Regions from separate parts of the Streptomyces sp. NBC_01257 genome, predicted to be linked through region 1. Evidence: riboswitches for the same ligand, from Rfam matches in the RefSeq annotation. Region 1 holds a riboswitch; each other region holds the start of a gene.
What was found. Region 1 has a riboswitch for cobalamin ahead of OG408_RS35895 ((2Fe-2S) ferredoxin domain-containing protein). Riboswitches for the same ligand answer to the same signal wherever they lie in the genome.
Positions count from the first base shown of each region.

Region 2: linked by a shared signal. The riboswitch ahead of metE (5-methyltetrahydropteroyltriglutamate--homocysteine S-methyltransferase) and the one ahead of OG408_RS35895 ((2Fe-2S) ferredoxin domain-containing protein) in region 1 are both predicted to bind cobalamin.
Region 3: linked by a shared signal. The riboswitch ahead of OG408_RS36375 (CbtB domain-containing protein) and the one ahead of OG408_RS35895 ((2Fe-2S) ferredoxin domain-containing protein) in region 1 are both predicted to bind cobalamin.
Region 4: linked by a shared signal. The riboswitch ahead of OG408_RS09355 (cobalamin biosynthesis protein) and the one ahead of OG408_RS35895 ((2Fe-2S) ferredoxin domain-containing protein) in region 1 are both predicted to bind cobalamin.

Region 1 covers NZ_CP108472.1:8,238,276-8,243,510, reverse strand. The annotation lists gene OG408_RS35905 (HD domain-containing protein) at 295-891, opposite strand; gene gndA (NADP-dependent phosphogluconate dehydrogenase) at 1,097-2,536, shown strand; gene OG408_RS35895 ((2Fe-2S) ferredoxin domain-containing protein) at 2,654-3,022, opposite strand; cobalamin riboswitch at 3,122-3,245, opposite strand; gene OG408_RS35890 (DUF6328 family protein) at 3,583-4,191, opposite strand; gene OG408_RS35885 (glycoside hydrolase family 43 protein) at 4,431-5,235, opposite strand, start outside.
Region 2 covers NZ_CP108472.1:8,708,515-8,713,749, reverse strand. The annotation lists gene metE (5-methyltetrahydropteroyltriglutamate--homocysteine S-methyltransferase) at 1-877, opposite strand, end outside; cobalamin riboswitch at 1,038-1,253, opposite strand; gene OG408_RS37880 (carbohydrate kinase family protein) at 1,398-2,285, shown strand; gene OG408_RS37875 (carbohydrate binding domain-containing protein) at 2,376-5,235, opposite strand, start outside.
Region 3 covers NZ_CP108472.1:8,341,769-8,347,003, forward strand. The annotation lists gene OG408_RS36360 (dihydrolipoyl dehydrogenase family protein) at 1-1,330, shown strand, start outside; gene OG408_RS36365 (GOLPH3/VPS74 family protein) at 1,390-2,040, shown strand; gene OG408_RS36370 (histidine phosphatase family protein) at 1,998-2,624, opposite strand; adenosylcobalamin (AdoCbl) riboswitch at 2,748-2,841, shown strand; gene OG408_RS36375 (CbtB domain-containing protein) at 2,887-3,102, shown strand; gene OG408_RS36380 (CbtA family protein) at 3,132-3,911, shown strand; gene OG408_RS36385 (GNAT family N-acetyltransferase) at 4,037-4,546, opposite strand; gene OG408_RS36390 (tetratricopeptide repeat protein) at 4,621-4,977, opposite strand; gene OG408_RS36395 (pirin family protein) at 5,120-5,235, shown strand, end outside.
Region 4 covers NZ_CP108472.1:2,236,094-2,241,328, forward strand. The annotation lists gene OG408_RS09340 (class II aldolase/adducin family protein) at 1-572, opposite strand, end outside; gene OG408_RS09345 (inorganic phosphate transporter) at 809-2,071, shown strand; gene OG408_RS09350 (hypothetical protein) at 2,105-2,350, shown strand; cobalamin riboswitch at 2,503-2,635, shown strand; gene OG408_RS09355 (cobalamin biosynthesis protein) at 2,771-3,799, shown strand; gene OG408_RS09360 (cobyric acid synthase) at 3,796-5,235, shown strand, end outside.

The DNA of each region.
Region 1 (5,235 bases):
ATCAGGTGTCGGTACTGCCGGTACCGGCCTGGTGCCGGTGCGGCCGCGCGCCGGGAGCGAATTCCGATCGAGCCCGGGCCGGGGCCCGGATTCCGACGGGAGAGCGCTCTCCGAAGTGTGGTCAGTGTTGCGCCGTCGCTGAGGGAGTGTCAAGAGTTGGTGAACTACGGCCGGGTGCGTCCGGTTGGCGTTCGGACGCGGAAGGCGGTGCGGCGGCGTCCGGGCCGGGCCTGACGTGCGGTCGCGCCCGGCCCCTGTCCGGCGGGCGACGCCGATCCCCTGCGGGTGGCGCCGTCAGGCGTATACGGGGAAGGACGCCTGGTGGGTGAGGCGCCGGTCGGCCCCGTCACCGATCCTGCCGAGGATCTCGTCGAGCGCGAGGAACTCCTCCCACCGCTCCCTGCCGCTCGCGCGGACCAGACGGGTGACGACCAGGTCCTCCAGTGCGGTGACGCGTTTGTTCTTCCAGATCTTGTCGGCGGTACTGACGAGCACGTCCTCGAAACCCGCACCGGGGTCGGTCCAGGAGGCGTGGGTGCCGGCGAAGCGGGCCAGGGCCGGGGCGAAACCGCGGGACAGCAGGAGGTCCCGCCCGGCCTCCTCGTGCGCGGACCCGGGTCCGGTGAGCTCGGCGGGGTGCAGGACCTTGCCCACGTCGTGGGTGGCCGCCCCGAACAGCACGGCCTCGCGGTCGAAGGGCAGGCCGGGGCAGTGGAGCACCACCCAGTCGGCCAGCTGCACGGCGACATCGTGGACGAGACGCAGGTGCGCCGCGAGCCGCGGTGGCGCGGACAGCTCCCGCAGCAGGTCCGCGGCGTCCTGCGGGAGCGGCCTGAGCGGTGGGGTGCCCTCGTCGTCCAGGGCGCGTGACAGCGCGTCGGGGTCCGGCATCACGACAGAGTACGGGCGCCCGCCGTGAGTACGGGCGCCCGCCGTGCCGGGGCGGGCTGTCAGCCGTCCGGCCCCGGCGCTGAACAGGCCGTCCCCCGTCCTCGTATCCATACTGGACAGCGCAGCACCTCGGGCCCGCCGCCGCCCCCAGGCCTCCGGCGGCCCGGTCTCCCCCGCCTCCCCGACAGACAGCAGGAGCAGACAGATGAGCGCCACTGCGCAGATCGGCGTCACCGGACTCGCGGTGATGGGCCGCAACCTGGCCCGCAACTTCGCCCGCAACGGCTACACGGTCGCGGTGCACAACCGCACGGCCGCGAAGACCGACGCACTGGTGGAGGAGTTCGGCGACGAGGGAACCTTCGTGGCCGCGCACACCCCGGAGGAGTTCGTCGCCGCGCTGGAACGGCCGCGGCGCCTGGTCGTCATGGTGAAGGCGGGCGAGCCCACGGACGCGGTGATCCAGGAGTTCGCCGCGTTGCTGGACGACGGCGATGTGATCATCGACGGCGGCAACGCCCACTTCGAGGACACCCGGCGCCGCGAGAAGGACCTGCGCGAGCGCGGCATCCACTTCGTCGGCGCGGGCATCTCGGGCGGTGAGGAGGGGGCGCTGAACGGGCCGAGCATCATGCCGGGCGGTTCCGCCGAATCGTACGAGTCACTGGGGCCGATGCTGCAGAAGATCGCGGCGAAGGCGCAGGACGGCGCACCCTGCACCACACACATCGGGCCGGACGGCGCCGGTCACTTCGTGAAGATGGTGCACAACGGCATCGAGTACGCCGACATGCAGCTCATCGCGGAGGCCTACGACCTGCTGCGTACGGTCGCGGGATACTCCCCCGCGAAGATCTCGGAGACGTTCCGCGGCTGGAACACGGGCCGCCTCGACTCGTATCTGATCGAGATCACGGCCGAGGTCCTGTCCCACACCGACGCCGCCACCGGCAAGCCGTTCGTCGACATCGTGCAGGACCGGGCGGAGCAGAAGGGCACCGGCCGCTGGACCGTACAGATCGCTCTCGACCTGGGCGTTCCCGTCTCCGGCATCGCCGAGGCCGTCTTCGCCCGCTCGGTCTCCGGCCACGCCGCCCTCCGGGACGCCTCACGCCATCTCGCCGGACCGGCAGTCCGCGAGCTCGACGGGGACGAGGCGGCGGCGTTCGCCGACCAGGTCGAGCAGGCACTGTACGCGTCTAAGATCGTCGCCTACACCCAGGGCTTCCACGAGATCGCGGCCGGCAGCGAGCAGTACGACTGGAACATCGACCTCGGCAAGGTCGCCGCGATCTGGCGCGGCGGATGCATCATCCGGGCAGCCTTCCTGGACCGCATCACCAGCGCCTACGAGGCGCAGCCCGACATGCCGAGTCTCCTCTCCGACAAGAGCTTCGCCCAGGAGATCGCCGCCGCGCAGGACGACTGGCGCGCCGTGATCGCCACCGCCGTCACCCAGGGCGTCCCCACGCCCGCCTTCGCCGCCACCCTCGCCTATTACGACTCCCTGCGCGCCGAACGCCTCCCTGCCGCGCTCACCCAGGGCCAGCGCGACTACTTCGGCGCACACACCTACCACCGCACCGACCGCGAGGGCACCTTCCACACCCTCTGGGGCGGCGACGGCAGCGAGGTCGAAAGCTGACCGGTACCGGGGAACCGCCCGGTGGCGGTCGGTGGTCCGCTCGGGGTTCGCGAGGGGGCTGAGGAAACCCGAGCTGTGCCGCGGCCCGGTGTCCCGGTGTGGGCGGACGAGGCGAGCCTAGAAGGTCGCCCGCCGTCGCGGCGGCGGGCAGGCGTACAGGTCGAGGATCTCCGGCTGCGGGGCGACACCGGGGCCGCCGGCGCGTACCCAGGCCGCGATGTCCTCGGTGGCTTCCGGGTCGTTGACCAGACCCAGCCATACCGGCCTGGCACCGGCGGCCCGGCCCGCGGCGGAGGGTTGCACCACGATGACGTTGGCCTGGTCGCACACGTCGAGGCAGGCGGAAACACGTACGGGTGCCTCGGAGCGCAGTCGCGCCGTCTGCGCTGCGTGATCGATTCCGGTCACCTTTGCGCTGCCGCAACAGCAGTCGCGGCACACGACGATCCGGCACGGTATCGGGTCGGCCACCGTCCGCGCCGCCACGGCGTCGTCGGAGGTTCCTTCGTTCGGCCTTTCGGGCACGCCGAACCGCCCTCTCTCCGGGGAGATCCGCCCCGGTGTCCGTCGAGGAGGCGACCGCGTGAGTTTCCTGGCTCTCGGGTCGCAGCTCGCCCCGTCCTTCCCACCCGCGTGGGGCAGTGGAGTTTCCGGGATCCGCTCGCCGATCACAGTGGCGGGACCGCGCCGGATTCACACCGGCTTCCTCGGACCGCCGTCGCCCTGTCGTCGGCCATCATCGCATTCGGCAGACGCCCCTGGTCACGCTCGTGCGCACCGCACGGCAGGCTGGGCCGCCCGTCCGGCCGCCGGCATACGTCGGTGTGTTGCTCCCTTCCGAGTCCGCGAGCCACCGCTCGCTTCACTCACCCTTGCGGGGCGGAGCTGCTCCAACCAGGGCTCGTGACCTGCGTTCTTGATCCGGGTGGGTGGGGGAAGGATCAAGCCGGAGCGCGAATGATTCAAGCGCCGGCACAGGACGGGGATCGTCGGTCCCCCTCCCCCGCCCGGCTCGAACCGCAGCCCCGCAGCCGCTTCCCGGTCGCTCAGTCGTCGCGGCGCCCCGAGCGCATCTTGAGGATGAGCGGGAGTACGAACCAGGCCCCTGCGAACCACGCCATGACGGCGCCGACGAGTATCTCCGCCAGAAGGTCGGTGAGTACGGTGTGCAGCAGGAGAAGGAGCGTGCAGCCGATGGTCAGTGCGAGCAGGACCATGCCGCACACCATGAACCGGCCTGCGACGGCCACCACTTCGTCCTTCATCCGGGAGCCGGAAAGGAACCGGTGCAGCGCGACGGGCGCTATGAGTGCTCCGATGGCGGCGGCACCGAGGACGACAGTGATGACGTAGACACGGTGGTCGAAGTCACCCAGCCTTTCGAATCTCTGCGTGAACGCGACGCTGAGCAGGAAGCCGAAGAGGATCTGGATACCGGTCTGTGCGACCCTCGTCTCCTGCAGAATCTCGTTCCAGCGGCGGTTGACCCGCTCCCTGGGATCCTCTTCCTCGATCCCCTTCGGGTTCCCCGCGTTCTCATCGGCCGGCGGGTGCGTCCTCTCCCGGCTCACGCCTTCCGCCGCGGGCGCGGACGCACCGCGCTCGACGGGTCTGCCGCCCTCCGTGTCCAGGGGCGCAGAGTCCAATGGCTTCATGATGCCTCCTCCCATTGGAACTCATGTGCCCTTGTTGGACATGCCTACGCACTGCATCCACGGCACCCGGCCCGACAGCCGGCTGAGCCCGGACCGTTCCCCCACGGTCCGGGCTCAGCGCTGTTCGTCCTGACTCCCGTTGCCTCGGAGACGCACGCTCCTCCGCTCGCGCGGCGCGCGCCCATCAGCCGCTTCCGGGAGGACACCGGCCCGCTCCGGTTCCACGGGCCCCCGCCGCTCTACTCGAAGAACTTGAGGCTCCAGCCCGTGTCGGTGGTCGGGCCGGGGACATTCGCGCGGCTGTAGGTGGTGTTGCCCCACCAGGCGAACGTGCCGGTGTACCAGTACCGGTTCTCCCACGCGTAAGGCGTCCCCTTCGGCACCGCGTGGAACATCGAGGGGAATCGGGGGCCGGCGGGCGGGCTGGTGCCGATGTCGCCGTTGAGCAGGACGAAGCTGTGGTGGCCGGGCCCGTTGACGTACAGCGTCGGATCCCAGCCGGACATCATCGTCGCCCGGTTCGAGCCGAACAGGCAGCCGTTGGACTTGTACCAGTCCCATACGTACGTCGGGTCGCCCCCGGGGCGCAGGCGCAGGTCGGCCAGGCAGTACTGGTCGCTCCAGCTGCCGTTGGCGGAGTACACGATGTGCAACTGCCCGTTCGGGTCCTTGATGGCCTCGGGGCCCTCGTTGATGAACGGGTTGCCCACCACCCGTTCCCAGCTCTCCCGCGGCTGCGAGATGACGTGGCGTGCGCCGGTCGGTGCGGTGGGACTGCTCATGCGTGCGATGTAGAGGTTCTGCTCGACGTTGGTGTCACCGGCCCAGCCGGACCAGACGAACCAGCGCTGCCCGCCGAAGGTGAACAGGGTCCCGTCGATGGCCCACTTGCCGTCCGGCAGGGCCAGTTGGCTCTCCCCGGTGTAGCCGCTGTCCGGGTTCGCCGAGCTGATGACGTACATCCGGTGGGCCGCGCCCCGGCCGGCCGAGAAGTAGATGTAGTAGCGGCCGCCGTCCGTGACGATCTCCGGAGCCCAGACCTCA
Region 2 (5,235 bases), 470 kb from region 1:
GCAGCCCGCCCGCGGCGGCGAGGTCGGCCAGGTTGGCGGCGCCGGATTCGGTGAAGTCGAGGGCGAGTCCCTCGACCGGGGTGCGGGCCAGGACGGGCAGGGCCTCGCCGAGCCGCCCGAAGTAGGAGGCGACCAGGAGCTTCGGGCGGTCGTCCGCCCCGCCGAGCAGCCGGTAGGCGCGGGCGACGGCGTCCAGTTCCGCGGGGGTGCGGTCCTGTACGAGGGCGGGCTCGTCGAGCTGCACCCAGCCGGCGCCTGCCGCCCGGAGGTCGGCGAGCACCTCGGCGTACACGGGCAGCAGCCGGTCCAGCAGGGACAGCGGGTCGAAGTCCGCGGGGGTGCCGGGGGCCGCCTTGGCCAGCAGCAGGTAGGTGACCGGGCCGACGAGGACCGGACGTGCCGTCAGACCGAGGTCCGCGGCCTCACGGAACTCGGCGACCTGCCGGGCGGAGTCGGCGGTGAACACGGTGTCGGGGCCCAGTTCGGGCACCAGGTAGTGGTAGTTGGTGTCGAACCACTTGGTCATCTCCAGCGGGGCTGCGTCCCGGCTGCCGCGGGCCATCGCGAAGTACCCGTCCAGCGGATCGGCGGCGACGGCGGCCCGGTGGCGCTCCGGGACGGCGCCGACCATCACGCTGGTGTCCAGGACGTGGTCGTAGAGCGAGAAGTCGCCGGTGGGGAGTTCACCGAGGCCGGCGGCCGCGAGTTCCCGCCAGTTCGCCCGGCGCAGTGCGGCGGCCTGCTCCCGCAGGGCGTCGGCGGTGACGCGGCCCTTCCAGTAGCCCTCGACCGCCTTCTTCAGTTCACGGTCGGGGCCCTGGCGGGGGTAGCCGTACACGGTGGCCGCTGCCGTCGCCGTGGTGGGTTCGGATGTCACGTAGCTCTCCTTCGCGAGCGTGTCTCCTGCGGATCCCGGACCGGGACGAGGGCGCGAAGGTGTGACGGACCGGGCGGTTCACCGCACCGTTTCGGTGCCGTCCGCCCGCTGTCTGCCGCCGACCCGCCCACGAGGTCACCGAGATCTCCGCTTCCGGGGGTTCGGACGCGGGCAGCGGGCAGGTCTTCGGACTCGCGGGCACGTCTGCCGAGGCAGACACCTACTGGCCGTCGCTTCCCAGACCCTTCGGATCCAGTGCGTATGACGGCGGTCGTTCCCGCTCACCGCTGCGGGGCAGTCCCGGATTCCCACCGGGTTCCCTCTTGCGACGCGCCTGCCTGGCGGACAGGGCGAACCAGCTGCACCGCCCACCCTAGAGGACGTCCGCGCACTCCACGGCACTGTTCACATGGCGGACCCTCGGCCGGGACGGACGGGTGTACGGGCGTTCGGCCATACTTGATCACGGCGGGTACAGAGAGGCGGCACAGTGGCCCGACAACAATCCGAATACGACGTCCTGGTGGTCGGCGGCAGCGGGGTGGACACGATCGTCCGCGTCGACTCCCTCCCGGTTCCGCTCGCCGACGCCGTCATGGTCGGTCCGATCGAGGAGTGGCCCGGTCAGACCGGCGGCAACGTGGCGCTCGGTGCCCGCGCGCTGGGGCTGGACGTCGCGCTGCTCGACTGCATCGGCGACGACTGGACCGGCACGCGGGTGCGCGAGCGGCTGGCCGAGGGCGATGTGGAGTTCCACCCGCTGATCTCGGCTGCGGGCACCCGCCGTGCGGTGAACCTGGTGGACGCGACGGGGCGGCGGATGTCCTTCTACGACGCCCGCGATCCGGCGGATCTGCGGATGCCGCGGGACTTCTACCTTCCCCGGCTGCGGCGCGCCCGCCATGTGCATCTGTCCATTACAAACTTCACGCGCTTCCTCTACGACGACATCGAGGCCCTCGGCCTCCCCGTCTCGACGGATCTGCACGACTGGGACGGACTGGCCGACCACCAGAGGGAGTTCGCGCTCCGGTCCGATCTGGTCTTCTTCAGCGCGGCGACGACCGGCGACCGCGCCCCCGCCCTGATGCGGGAGATCCTGCGCGAGGGCCGTGCCTCGACGGTGGTCGCCACGGCCGGCGCGGAGGGCTCCTACGTCCTCACCCGGGACGGCGGCGGGGACCCGCACCACGTCCCGGCGACCGTGCCGCCGGCGCCGGTCGTGGACAGCAACGGCGCTGGTGACGCGTTCGTCACCGGCTTCCTGTACGGGCGGCTCGACGGCCGGGACGCCCTCGGCTCCGCCCGCCTGGGCGCGGTGGCGGGTGCCTTCGCGTGCACGGCTCCCGGCTCCACCGCCATGATCGGCCGCGAGGCCCTGCTGGCGGCGGACGGCGGCGGCTCGTAGCCGCACCCGAGTGTGCGCGTGCCCCGGCGGGCCGGAGTGACCGGTCCGCCGGGGCACGCGCCGCACGGCTGAAGTGCCGCTGTTTCCGGGCTACTTCAGATACGGACCGGCCGTGCCGATCTTCCCCGGGCCGTTCAGCACGTAGACGCGCATGTTGCCCTTGCCGGGTGCGGCGGCGGTGAGCTTTCCGTCAGTGACGACCTGCGTGTCACCGGTGACGGCGTCCTTGTACGTGCCGTTGGGGATGCCGGTGTACGAGGCGCCGCCGGTGACAGTGACGAGGGCGAAGCTGTCCGTCGTGCCGCTGGTGTAGCGGCGCTTGTACGCCATCTGGCCGGTGATGCCCTCGGTGGAGTACTGGCCCATCTGCAGGGCGGGCACGGCACGGCGGATCTCGTTGAGCCGCTGGACGTGCTTGACCAGGGGCTTGGACAGCGTGTTGGCGACCTCGCCGGTGGCGGAGTCGACCTTGGAGAACTCCGAGGCCGTGACGTCGCCGGCGAGGTGGTCGCCGTAGTAGGCGCGTCCGGTGGTGGCCAGCGGGCAGGTCGGCCCGCAGTCGATCTTCTTTCCGGCCTGGAACTCGATCTCCGATCCGTAGTAGAGCGTCGGGATGCCGCGGAAGGTCCACATCAGGGCCATGTTCTCGGCCCAGGCGTCGGTGCCGCCCGCGTAGCGCTCGCTGCTCTTGTTGGGGCCGTAGTCGTGGCTGTCGACGTAGACGACGTTGTACGTGGCGTCGTTGGTCGAGTCGTCGGAGTCCTTGCCGTTGTTGTACGCGTTCGGGGCGTCACCGAAGTTCATGTGCATGCGCATGTCGATGATGTTCATGCCGGAGAACTGGCTGTGGTCCGGGGTGTGGTAGCTGTTCCCGTCCAGGAACGCGTTGGTGGACGTGGGCTGTGATCCGGTGCCGAGCTGCTCCTCGTAGGTGTACATCTCCAGGGCGGCCTTGGTGTCGTCGGCGTCGTACTCCTTGCGCTCCTTCCAGGTGAAGAACTGCGCGGAGTGGTTGACCGAGCCGCGGTTCCACTTGTCGTTGACGAACGCGCCGACCTCGCCGAAGACCAGGAAGTTCTTCGCGGCCCCGGCGCCGAACTGCCGGGTGACGCGCTCCTGGATGGCGGGCAGGAAGCGGCGGTTCCAGGTGGTGCGCGGGATGTGGACGGCCGTGTCGATGCGGAAGCCGTCGACGCCCATGTCGATGTACTTGTTGTACGCGCCGATCAGGTAGTTCTGCACGGGAGCGGACTCGGTGTTGAAGTCGGCCAGGTCGTCGTGCAGCCAGCAGGAGCGGGAGTCCTCGCCCTCCCAGTTGCCCAGCCAGCAGTTGTGGTAATACTCCTTCGGGAACATGCCCGAGGTCGGGTTCGGCCACTGGCAGTTGTAGATCCGGTAGCCCTCCGGGGAGGTGTACTGGGTTGGTTTGCCCCAGTCGACGCAGGTGTTGCCCGCGGGCTCGGCCGTGGACCACAGGTCGCCGTTGTAATACGACTTGCCGGTCTTGGGATCGACGGTCAGGCCGTCGTACTCGAAGCCTTCGTTCTTCTCGTCGTAGTACCAGCTCCACTGGCTGTCACGGACCCCGTAGACGGTCGGGGTGTAGAGGCCCTTGGCGCCCCAGCGCGAGGAGTGGTTGTAGACGACGTCCTGGTAGATCTTGATGCCCTTGGCGTGGGCGGCGTTGATGAGGTCCTGGTACGAGGCTCCGGCGGACTCCAGGCGGGGGTCCACCTTGTAGAAGTCGTAGCCGTGGTAGCCGTGGTAGTCGTAGTCGGACCGGTTCAGGACGACCGGGGTGATCCAGATGGCGGAGAAGCCGAGCCCCTTGATGTAGTCGAGCTTCTTGACCAGGCCCTTGAAGTCGCCGCGGAACATGGGGTCGTTGTTGGCGGCGTTGCCGGACTTCACGTCCTGGTTGCCGCCGCGGTTGTTGCTCGCGTCGCCGTCGTTGAAGCGGGCGGTCAGGACGAAGTAGATGGGGTCCTTGCGCGGGTCGGTGCCCAGCGGCTTGCCCTGGGCGGCGGCCGGCGGCCTGTCGCCCGTGGTGGCCTTCGCGGCCGCGGAGGCCCCGGAGGTGTTGCCCGCCGCGTCGGCCGCCTTGACGGTGTAGGTGTAGGCGGTGTTCTCCTCCAGGTTCGACTCGGAGAGCACGGTCGAGCTCACGTCGGTGACGACGCTGCCCTTGGTGCCTCCGGTCCGGGTGACCTGGTACTTGGTCACCTTCTTGTTGTCGGTGGAGGGTTCCCAGGTCAGGACCACGCCGATGCCGTCGGCCTTGGCCGTGACGCCCGTGGGCACGGTCGGCGCCTCGGTGTCGGGTGTCTCGGCGACGCACGGGTCCTTGGCGTCCTTGACGACGGCCCGGTCCTTCACGGTGCTGACGCCGGTGGAGAGGGTGTAGTTGCCGCCGTTGTTGTTGTCCCAGACGCCGTTGCCGTTGTTGAACGCGGCCTGCATCGAGGCGGCGGTGCCGAGGTCGACCGTCTTCTTCACCCAGCCGGTGCAGGCGGGCTCCATCCCGACGCCGGGCACCGCGGTCCAGGAATCGCCTACGGGCTGGTAGTGCAGGTTGGTGGTGGTCCAGCCGACGGTGGCGGTCGAGTAGTACACCGATGCGGTGTTCGCGGCGCTGTCGGTGGGACTCGGGCTCGGGTCCGGGCCGGTGCCGTCCGCGCACGGGTCGCTGTGGGCCACGACCCCGTCCTTGACGGTGATGTCGCCGCTGCCCAGGTCGTAGTTCTTGCCGGCGTTGTTGTCCCAGACACCGGATCCGTTGTTGAAGGTCGCCTTCAGTCCCTGCGCGGTGCCGAGCGGAACGGTCTTCTTGACCCAGTCGGTGCAGGCGGCCTCCATCGCGACGCCGGGCACCGTGGTCCAGGACCCGCCGTCCGGTGCGTAATGGAGTTTGTACGCCGCCCAGTTCTTCGTCTTCGTGTAGTAGAAGACG
Region 3 (5,235 bases), 100 kb from region 1:
CGTGGAATCCGAGCTGATCGGCGGCGAGTGCTCGTACTGGGCCTGCATGCCGAGCAAGGCGCTGCTGCGCCCCGTCGTCGCCCGCGCCGACGCCCGCCGCGTCCCGGGTCTCGCCGACGCGGTGCAGGGGCCCCTGGACACCGCCGCGGTCCTCGCGCACCGCGACGCGTACGCCTCGCATTGGAAGGACGACGGCCAGGTGTCCTGGCTGGAGGGGATCGGCGCCGACATCTACCGCGGCCACGGCCGGCTCACCGGCACGAAGGCGGTCACCGTCACGGGCCCCGACGGTGCGGAACAGCGGCTCACGGCCCGGCACGCGGTGGCCGTCTGCACGGGCAGCCGGGCCGTCGTGCCCGAGCTGCCGGGCATCGACGGCGCCCGCCCCTGGACCAGCCGGGAGGCGACCAGCGCCAAGGAGGTGCCCGGTCGTCTCGTGGTCGTCGGCGGGGGAGTGGTCGGGGTGGAGATGGCCACCGTCTGGGGCGCCCTCGGTGCCCGGATCACCCTGCTGATCCGCGGCGAGGGGCTGCTGCCCCGGATGGAGCCGTTCGCCGGTGAGCTGGTCGCCGAGGCACTGACCGAGGCGGGCGCCGACATCCGTACCGGCGTCTCGGTCACCTCCGTGCGGCGTGCCGCCCCCGACGGACCGGTGACCGTCGAGCTCGACAACGGCGAAAACGTCGAGGCCGACGAGATCCTCTTCGCCACCGGCCGGGCCCCGCGCACCGAGGATCTCGGCCTGGAGACGGTCGGCCTGGAGCCGGGGTCCTGGCTGACGGTCGACGACAGCTGCCGGGTCGAGGGCACGCCCTGGCTCTACGCCGTCGGGGACGTGAACCACCGGGCACTGCTGACCCACCAGGGCAAGTACCAGGCCCGCATCGCGGGGGCCGCGATCGCCGCCCGTGCCCAGGGCGTCCCGCTCCTGGAGACGGACCGCTGGGGGGCCCACGCGGCCACCGCCGACCACGCGGCCGTGCCCCAGGTCGTCTTCACCGACCCGGAGGCGGCCTCGGTCGGCCTCACGCTCGCCGAGGCGGAGCGGGCCGGGCACCGGGTCCGGGCCGTCGACCACGACCTGGCGGCGGTGGCGGGTTCCGGTCTGTACGCGGACGGGTACCGGGGCCGGGCCCGCATGATCGTCGACCTCGACCGGGAGATCCTGCTGGGGGTCACCTTCGTCGGCCCGGGCATCGGTGAACTGCTGCACTCGGCGACGGTCGCGGTCGCGGCCGAGGTGCCCGTCGACCGCCTCTGGCACGCGGTTCCCGCGTACCCGACGATCAGCGAGATCTGGCTCCGACTGCTGGAGACATACCGGGGGTAGCAGACCACCGCCGAACGCGGACCCGTTCGGTTGCCATCCCCGATGCCCGGAGGACGAGCGTGCGACCGAGTCTGCCCCAGCGCCTGTACCTGCTCTGCTACACCGTGGAGAAGGAGAAGTTCGAGCTCACCGATCTCCAGGGGCGCGGCCAGTTGCTGCGGGCCGGGGCGCTGACCGAGCTGGCCCTGGCCGGACTGCTCACCGCCGAGGGAGGGAAGGTCGCACGGCGTGCTGCCACGGCGCCGGGTGATCCCTTCCTCGCGGCGGTGTGGCGCGATCTGCCCGAGACGCCGAAGAGGTGGCTCTCGTACGTCCACAACAAGGCGCACACGGCGGAGAAGCCCGTCCGTGAGCAGCTTGCCGCCGCGCGCGCGATCACCGTGCGGCAGGAGAAGCGGCTGGGAGTGCTCCCCGTCGACCGGGTCGTCGTGGAGGATCCGCAGCAGGTGCGCGCCCTGCAGGACAGGGTCCGGGACGCGGTCATCGGCGGCTCCGAACCGGCCGCGATCCCCGTGGACGAACTGACCATGGCCGTGCTCGCGGCGGAGACCGAGGTGAGCAGCGTGTTCAGCGGGAAGGAGCGCCGGGCGTACAAACCGGCGCTCAAGGCGCTCGCCGCGCACTTCGACGGCGTCGTGCCCGGCCTGCGCAAGGCATTGCGTGACTCCTACCTGTCGAGCCGGGCGGTCGGGGGTGGCTGGGGCGCCTGAGCGCCGGCCGTCTCCGCCGTGAGCGGCCGGCCGGTACGAAGGTTCCACCTCCCGGACCGGCCGCTGAGCTCCGTCAGCGTCAGAGGGGCGACGTCGATCCGCCAGAAGGCCCGCGGCGGAAGGTCCAGCGCGTGGACGACCGCGGCCCTGACCACGGCGGGCTCGACCACCGCCAGCACGCGTCCGGGTCCGCCGCCGTCCAGGGAACCGAGCCAGGCGCCGGCCCTGGCGCACAGACCGAGCAGCGACTCACCGCCGTGCGGGGCGGCGGAGGGATCCGCGAGCCAGGCGGCCACTCCCTCCGGATCACTCGCGCTCACCTCGTCCAGCCGGGCGCCCGCCCAGCGGTTCAACTCCCAGTCCCGGAGGGCGTTTTCAGGGGCGGAACGGAGCCCGAGGGCGGCTGCGGTCAGGCTGCACCGACGGGACGGCCCGTGCAGCAACCGGTCGGCTGCGGGCACCGCGTCCGCGGCGGCGCGGGCCTGCCGCTGCCCGGCTTCGTCGAGGGGCGCGTCCCCCGCGAAACGGGCCTCGCGCAGCGCGGCGTTCATCGCCGGTGAGATCAACATCACCCGTACCGTCATAACCGCTCTCAACTCCCTGAACTGTGGCCACTTGGCCAAGCACACCATGGCATTCGGGGCCCCCGGTACGGCCGGCGGCACCATGGCGGCGCCCGCGTCCAGGCGGTATGGTCGCGACGACATGACGAGGGTGTGACGGAAGTCCGGTGAGAATCCGGCACGGTCGCGCCACTGTGAACCCGTACCCGTACGGGAAGTCAGACCCAGCACCTTCGTCTCAGGCACCACGATCGGGACGCGTGTTCCCCCAGGAGGTTCTGCCATGGCACAGACTGCTGCCCCCGCCACCGGCGCACCCGCCATCACTCCCATCTCGCTGAAGGCCATTGCCCCTTGGGCCGCCTTCTTCGGCATCCTCATGCTGATCCTGCTGTACTTCGTCGGCGCCGAGCAGGGCGCCACCGCGCTCATCTCCGGCGAAGGCGTGCACGAGTGGGTCCACGACGGGCGCCACCTCCTCGGTTTCCCCTGCCACTGATCCCGTCGCTTGATCCAGGGGAACCCCTCATGAACTCCATATCTGTCCGAGCCCTGCTGGTCCGCGGCATGCTGGCCGGTCTCGCCGCGGGTGCGCTCGCACTTCTCGTCGCCTACTTCCTCGGCGAGTCCCGGGTGGACGCGGCCATTGCCCTCGAAGAGGCGCACAGCCACACCCACGACCACGGCGGCGGCGAGGAACTCGTCAGCCGCACCATGCAGTCCACCGCCGGTCTCGCCACCGGTGTCCTGGTGTTCGGCGTGGCGGTCGGCGGCATCGCCGCACTCGTCTTCTGCTACGCCCTCGGCCGGATGGGGCGGTTCGGCCCCAGGGCCACGGCCGCGCTGATCGCCGGTGCGGCCCTGCTGACGGTGTACGTCGTGCCGTTCCTGAAGTACCCGGCGAACCCGCCGGCCGTCGGCAACCCCGACACCATCGGCAAACGCACCACCCTGTTCTTCCTGATGGTCGCGCTCAGCGTCCTGCTGGCCGTCGCCGCCGTCATCCTCGGCAAGCGGCTGGCTCCCCGCCTGGGCAACTGGAACGCCACCATCGCGGCGGCGGCCGGCTATGTGCTGGTGATCGGGCTGGCCTACGCCTTCCTGCCCTCGTTCAACGAGGTCGGAAAGGACTTCCCGGCCTCGCTGCTCTGGGAGTTCAGGCTGGCGACGCTCGCCGTCCAGGTGACGCTCTGGACCACCTTCGGGCTGGTCTTCGGGTATCTCACCGAGCGGTTGCTGGTGCCGAGGCCGCAGGCGGTCACGGCCGAGAACGGCAAGGCGAACCGGCCGGCCACGGTCGCCGGCTGAGCCCAGGGCAGTGCGATGTGCGGGGCCTGCCGGGAGAACCCGGCAGGCCCCGCCGCATGCGTGGGTCCGGTGCCTCACTCCGGCTGTCCCACTCCCGCGGTGGGGCCCGTCCGACTCCCGCTGTCTCACCCCTGCGGGGCGGGCGCGTCCCACTCGATCCGGTAGTGCTTCAGCAGTGCGTCCTCCTTCACGAAGAGCATTCCCGCGGCCGTCATGACGTGCTGGGAGGCGACGTTGTCGAGGTCGGTGTCACCGTGCACGCAGACGACGCCCCGGTCACGGGCGAACCGCAACAGGCCGCGAAGCGCCTCGGAGGCGTACCCCATGCCCCGTGCCGACGGCACGAGTCCGTAACCGATCGTGACGTGCCGGTGCTCGTCGGGCGTCCCGTGGAACCCGACCCCACCGATCACCACCGCGTCCTCGCGGCGCTGTATCACGTACCCTCCGAAGGGGCCCGGATCCCCGCTCTCCGCACAGGTGTTGAGGAAACGCGTGGCCGCCGCGACCTCGCCGACGGAGGGGTAGCCGGGCGCCCAGCGCACGCCCGGCGCGGGACTGCCGGCCACCACCTGCTCGGCGTCGGCAACGGTCATCAGGCGGAGGGACAGGCGCGGTGTCACAAGGTCGGTCATGACTCCGTGGACTATCACGTGCCACGACCGGGCCGCACCCGGATTACGCGGGTGCGGCCCGGTGCACGCGGAGGTCAGGCGCCGGATGCCGGGGCGAACTCCCCGGACAGGGCGGCCGCCATCCGCAGCTGCGTGTCCGCCTCGGCCTGCCGGCCCTGCCGCTCCAGGGTGCGGCCGAGCATCAGCCGGGCGTACTGCTCGACGGGGTCACGCTCCAGCACCGCGCGCAGTTCACCCTCGGCCCGCACGAGCCGCGCCGAGTGGTAGTAGGCCCGGGCCAGCAGCAGCCGCGGCGCCACCTGCTCCGGAACCTCCTCGACCAGCCCGCCGAGAATCCGGGCGGCGCTCGTGTACTCCTTCGCGTCGAAGAAGAGCCGTGCACGGTCCCAGCGCTCGGCGGCGGTGCCGAACTCGAAGTAGGTGTCGCTCATATGACCTCCTCGGCCGAGGGTGGTAGCCGGGCCGCTCCCGTACGTACCGATCCCCACAACACACAGAGATGGTTTAACATTCCACTAAATATTCGGCGTGGGTGCCACCCGCCCGGACTCGCACGGGAATAGGTTGAGCGCCATGAGCAATCTCGATCGCCAGGCAGCACTCTCCGTCTGCGGAGGGCGTGGCTTCGTCGTCGCCGAACCCGTACGTGAACTCCTCACTCCGCGCCGGGTGCAGCTCGGCGAGTCCAC
Region 4 (5,235 bases), 6.0 Mb from region 1:
GAACTCGCGGTGAGCCAGAGGCGGCACAGCCATTCGAGCTGGGCGGTGCGGTCGTAGGCCTCGTCGAGGGTGGCGCCGTAGGTGACCGTGCCGTGGTTGCCCAGCAGGCAGCCGGTGCGGTCGCGCAGGGCCGTGAGCATGTTTCCGGCCAGCTCGTCGGTGCCGTAGCGGGCGTAGGCGGCGACCCGGACCGGACCGCCCAGCATCGCGGCGGCGTAGTGGACCGACGGCACCTCGGCGACCAGTGTGGAGACGGCCGTGGCGTGCACCGCGTGGGTGTGCACGACGGCGGCCGCGCCGGTGTTCCGGTAGACCGCGAGATGGAGCGGTAGTTCGCTGGTGGGGGCCAGCTCGCCGAGCGTCTGGTTGCCCTCCAGGTCGACGCCCGTCAGGTCCTCGGGGCGGAGCCGGTCGTACGGCATTCCGCTGGGGGTGACCAGCACGGTCCCGCCGACCCTCGCCGACACGTTGCCCGAGGTCCCGACGACCAGTCCCTCGGTGGCCGTCCTGCGGGCGGTGGCGACGACCGCCGCCCAGGCCCGCTCGATCGATTCCCGTGACTCATCGCTCATACGAAGATCCTTTCGACGAATGAGCGGCCCCTTGCCGCTCCTCCCGCGACGGCCCGGCCGAACCCAGGATTCCGGGCCCACACCGGCCCGTGCCCCGACCCCGCCGTCACCCGGTGGACGAACAGGGCTGCCGCACTCCGGTTGGGGTCACCGCAACGCCCTGCTCAGTTCATCTTCCGTTCACTCAGGTTGCCTACGGTCCACGTGCCACTGACGTCGAACGATTGCCTGGGTAAATGGAACACATCACGCTGCTGCTCGCGATTGTGATCGTGACAGCTCTAGTGTTCGATTTCACGAACGGTTTCCACGACACCGCCAACGCGATGGCCACCACCATCTCGACCGGCGCACTCAAACCCAAGACAGCGGTGGCCATGTCCGCCGTTCTCAACCTCGTAGGCGCGTTCCTGTCGGTGGAGGTCGCCAAGACGATCTCCGGCGGGATCATCAACGAAGACGGGCTCAGAACCGAGGTCATCTTCGCGGCGCTCGTCGGCGCCATCCTGTGGAATCTGCTGACCTGGCTGGTCGGACTGCCGTCCAGCTCCTCCCACGCACTGTTCGGCGGCCTCATCGGCGCCGCGGTGATGTCCGCGGGCTGGTCGTCGGTCGACGGCGGCACCGTCGTCACCAAGGTGCTGCTCCCCGCGGTCGCCGCACCGGTCGTCGCCGGTCTGGCCGCTCTGCTGGCCACCAAGCTGACGTACCGCATCGGCGGCAGGGTCACCGGCGGCGCCCAGGAGAAGGCCACCGCCAAGGGCTACCGCGCCGGCCAGATCGCCTCGGCCGGACTGGTCTCCCTGGCCCACGGCACCAACGACGCGCAGAAGACCATGGGCATCATCACCCTCGCCCTGGTCACCGGCGGCGTCCTCTCCCCCGGCTCCAACCCGCCGGTCTGGGTCATCGTGTGCGCCGGCCTCGCCATCGCGCTCGGCACCTACCTCGGCGGCTGGCGCATCATCCGCACCATGGGCAGCGGCCTCACCGAGCTGAAGCCGCCGCAGGGCTTCGCCGCCCAGACCAGCGCGGCCACCGTCATCCTGGCCTCCTCGCACCTCGGCTTCTCCCTCTCCACCACCCAGTCCTGCTCCGGCGCCGTGATGGGCGCGGGCCTCGGCCGCAAGGGGGGCGTGGTCCGCTGGTCCACCGCCACCCGGATGTTCGTGGCCTGGGGCCTGACCCTGCCGGCCGCCGGACTGGTCGGCGCGGGTGCGGAGTTCCTCACCAAGCAGGGCACCTGGGGCGTCGTGGTCGTCGCGGCGCTGCTGATCGCCGGCTCCGGCGCCATCTGGATGCTGTCGCGGCGCAGGCCCGTCGGCCACGACGACGTCGCCCCGGCCGGTGCGGACGCCGAGCCCGCGGGTGTCGTCACCACGGCCATCGCGGCCGTCAGCCCGCCGCCCACCGTGGCCGCCCAGCCCCACGAGCTCACGGCGACCATCCCGGCCCCCGCCGGGACGGTCGCCGACCCTGCCCGACCCGCCACGGTCTAGGACCCCAAGAGCCACCGGTAAGGACAGATCCGCATGAACATCGACTGGGCAGCCCTCGGCACCGTCTTCGGCGTCTCCCTCGTCGCCACGGTCGCTCTCGTGGGCCTCTTCACCCTCGGCATCGTCGGCCTCTCCAAGCAGCCCGAACCGGCCGCACAGGGCGGCTCGGCGGGCGGCTCGGCGGGCGGTTCGCTCATGCTGGCGCGCGCCGGCGCGTACGTGTGCTTCGGACTGTGCGCCGCGGCCGTGGCCTACGGCATCTATCTGATCGTCGCCTGAGCCCCACCACTCCCACCCGCATCGGGCCGGACGCACCTCGTGCGCGTCCGGCCCGATGTGTGTCTGCGCACACTGCACCGTCGCAGGTCAACGGCAAGTTGACGGGTGTTCGCGGAGCGTGGTGGACTGCCGGAGCCATTACGGCGACAGCAGAGGAAGCCGGTGCGAATCCGGCGCGGTCCCGCCACTGTCACCGGGGAGCAGTCCCCCAACCACTGGAAGTCACGGTCCACGCAAGCGGACTGGAAGGCCGGGGGAACTGCGGATCCGGAAGCCAGGAGACTCTCGTCGCCGGTCACGTCGAACCAGGGCGCGGACCCTGAGTGAGGACATATCGCCATGCCCGGCTGCCGTGCGTCCGTCCCTGTGCGACCCAGAACAGGTTCCAAGGTCCTTCGAGGCGCAACGGCCGGCTGAACCGTGCGTGCCGATCGCATCTTCGCGTACGGCGCCACGGCCGGTCTGATCGGCGATCTGCTGCTCGGTGACCCCCGCAGGGGGCACCCGGTCGCCGCCTTCGGGCGGGCCGCGGCAGGCGTCGAAGGCCGCCTGTGGCGCGACCACCGCGGGTGGGGCGCCCTGCACACCCTGGTCTGCGCCGGAGGCGCCGCCGGGGGCGCCGCACTGGCCTCCCGCGCCCTGCGCCGCCACCCCGCCGCGTCCGTCGCCCTGACCGCCGCCGCCACCTGGTCCGTCGTCGGCGGTACGTCGCTGGGGCGCGAGGCCAGGGCCATCGGTGCCGCGCTCGCCGCAGGGGACATCGGCCTGGCCCGTGAACGGCTGCCGCATCTGTGCGGCCGCGACCCGCAGTCGCTGGACGGGCCGCAGATCGCCCGTGCCGTCGTGGAGTCCGTCGCCGAGAACACCTCGGACGCCGTGGTCGGCGCCCTGGTGTGGGGGGCGTTGGCCGGGGTCCCGGGACTCGTCGGCTTCCGGGCCGCCAACACGCTCGACGCGATGGTCGGCCACAAGTCGCCCCGCTACCGCCGTTACGGCTGGGCCTCGGCCCGCCTCGACGACGTCGCGGGGTGGCCGGGCGCCCGGCTGACGGCCCTGCTCGCCGTGGCGGCGGGAGGAGACCCGCGGGGCGCGGTCCGGGCCTGGCGGGCGGACGCGGCGAAGCACCCGAGCCCCAACGCGGGCCCGGTGGAGGCCTCGTTCGCGGGCGCGCTCGGCGTACGGCTCGGCGGCACGCTCGCCTACGGCGGCCGGGTCGAGCACCGCCCCGTGCTCAACGGCGGCGCGGGCCGGGCGGTGGAGACCGCGGACATCGAACGCGCCGTGCGGCTGTCGCGCCGGGTCGGCGTGCTGGCCCTCGGCGTCAGCGTGGCGGCCCGGGCCGGCATGGGCCTCGCGGCCCGGCGGATCGCGGCAGGCAGGACCCCGGGAACCCGTACCGCGCCACCACGTACAGCAGCACCTCGACTCTCAGGACGGAGACCGACATGAGCGGCGGACTGCTGGTCGCCGGGACCACATCGGACGCGGGCAAGAGCGTCGTCACGGCGGGCATCTGCCGCTGGCTGGTGCGCCGGGGTGTGAAGGTGGCGCCGTTCAAGGCGCAGAACATGTCGCTCAACTCCTTCGTCACCCGTGAGGGTGCCGAGATCGGCCGCGCCCAGGCCATGCAGGCACAGGCCGCCCGCGTCGAGCCGACCGCGCTGATGAACCCGGTGCTGCTCAAGCCCGGCAGCGACCGCTCAAGCCAGGTCGTCCTGATGGGGCGCCCGGTCGGCGAGATGAGCGCCCGCGGCTACCACGGCGGCCGGCAGGAATCGCTTCTGTCCACCGTCGTGGACTGTCTGGAGCAGCTTCGGGGCACGTATGACGCGGTGATCTGCGAGGGGGCGGGCAGTCCGGCCGAGATCAATCTGCGGCGCACGGACATCGTGAACATGGGCATCGCCCGGGCTGCGCGCTTCCCGGTCGTGGTCGTCGGCGACATCGACCGCGGCGGGGTCTTCGCGTCGTTCTTCGGCACGACGGCGCTGCTCGCCCCCGAGGACCAGGAGCTGATCGCCGGGTATCTGGTGAACAAGTTCCGCGGCGACGTGTCGCTGCTGGAACCGGGACTGGACATGCTGCGCGATCTCACCGGGCGGCCGACGTACGGCGTGCTGCCGTTCGCCCACGGGCTCGGCATCGACGAGGAGGACGGTCTGCGGGTCTCGCTGCGCGGCGCCGTCCGGGAGTCGGTCGTCGCGCCGCCGCACGGCGAGGACATCCTGCGCGTCGCCGTGTGCGCGGTGCCCCTGATGTCGAACTTCACCGACGTGGACGCGCTGGCCGCCGAACCGGGCGTCGTGGTGCGGTTCGTGGACCGGGCCGAGGAACTGCACGACGCCGACCTCGTCATCGTGCCCGGCACCCGCGGCACCGTGAAGGCGCTGGCCTGGCTGCGTGAGCGCGGGCTCGCCGACGCCCTGCTGCGGCGCGCCGCCGAGGGCCGTCCGGTGCTCGGCATCTGCGGCGGCTACCAGATCCTCGGTGAGGAGATCGAGGACGACGTCGAGTCGCGCGCCGGGAAGGTCGACGGGCTCGGACTCCTTCCCGTACGCGTCCGGTTCGACCGTGAGAAGACCCTCGCCCGGCCGGCCGGCGAGGCGCTCGGCGCCCCCGTCGAGGGGTACGAGATCCACCACGGCGTCGCGGACGTGCGCGGCGGCGAACCGTTCCTCACCGACGGGCGGGGCGGGAGCCTCGACGGCTGCCGGTCCGGCTCCGTGTGGGGCACCCACTGGCACGGCTCGCTGGAGAGCGACGCGTTCCGCCGCCGCTTCCTGACGGAGACCGCGCGGGCCGCCGGCCGCCGCTTCGTCCCCGCACCCGACACCTGTTTCGCCGCGCTGCGCGAGGAACAGCTCGACCGCCTCGGCGACCTGATC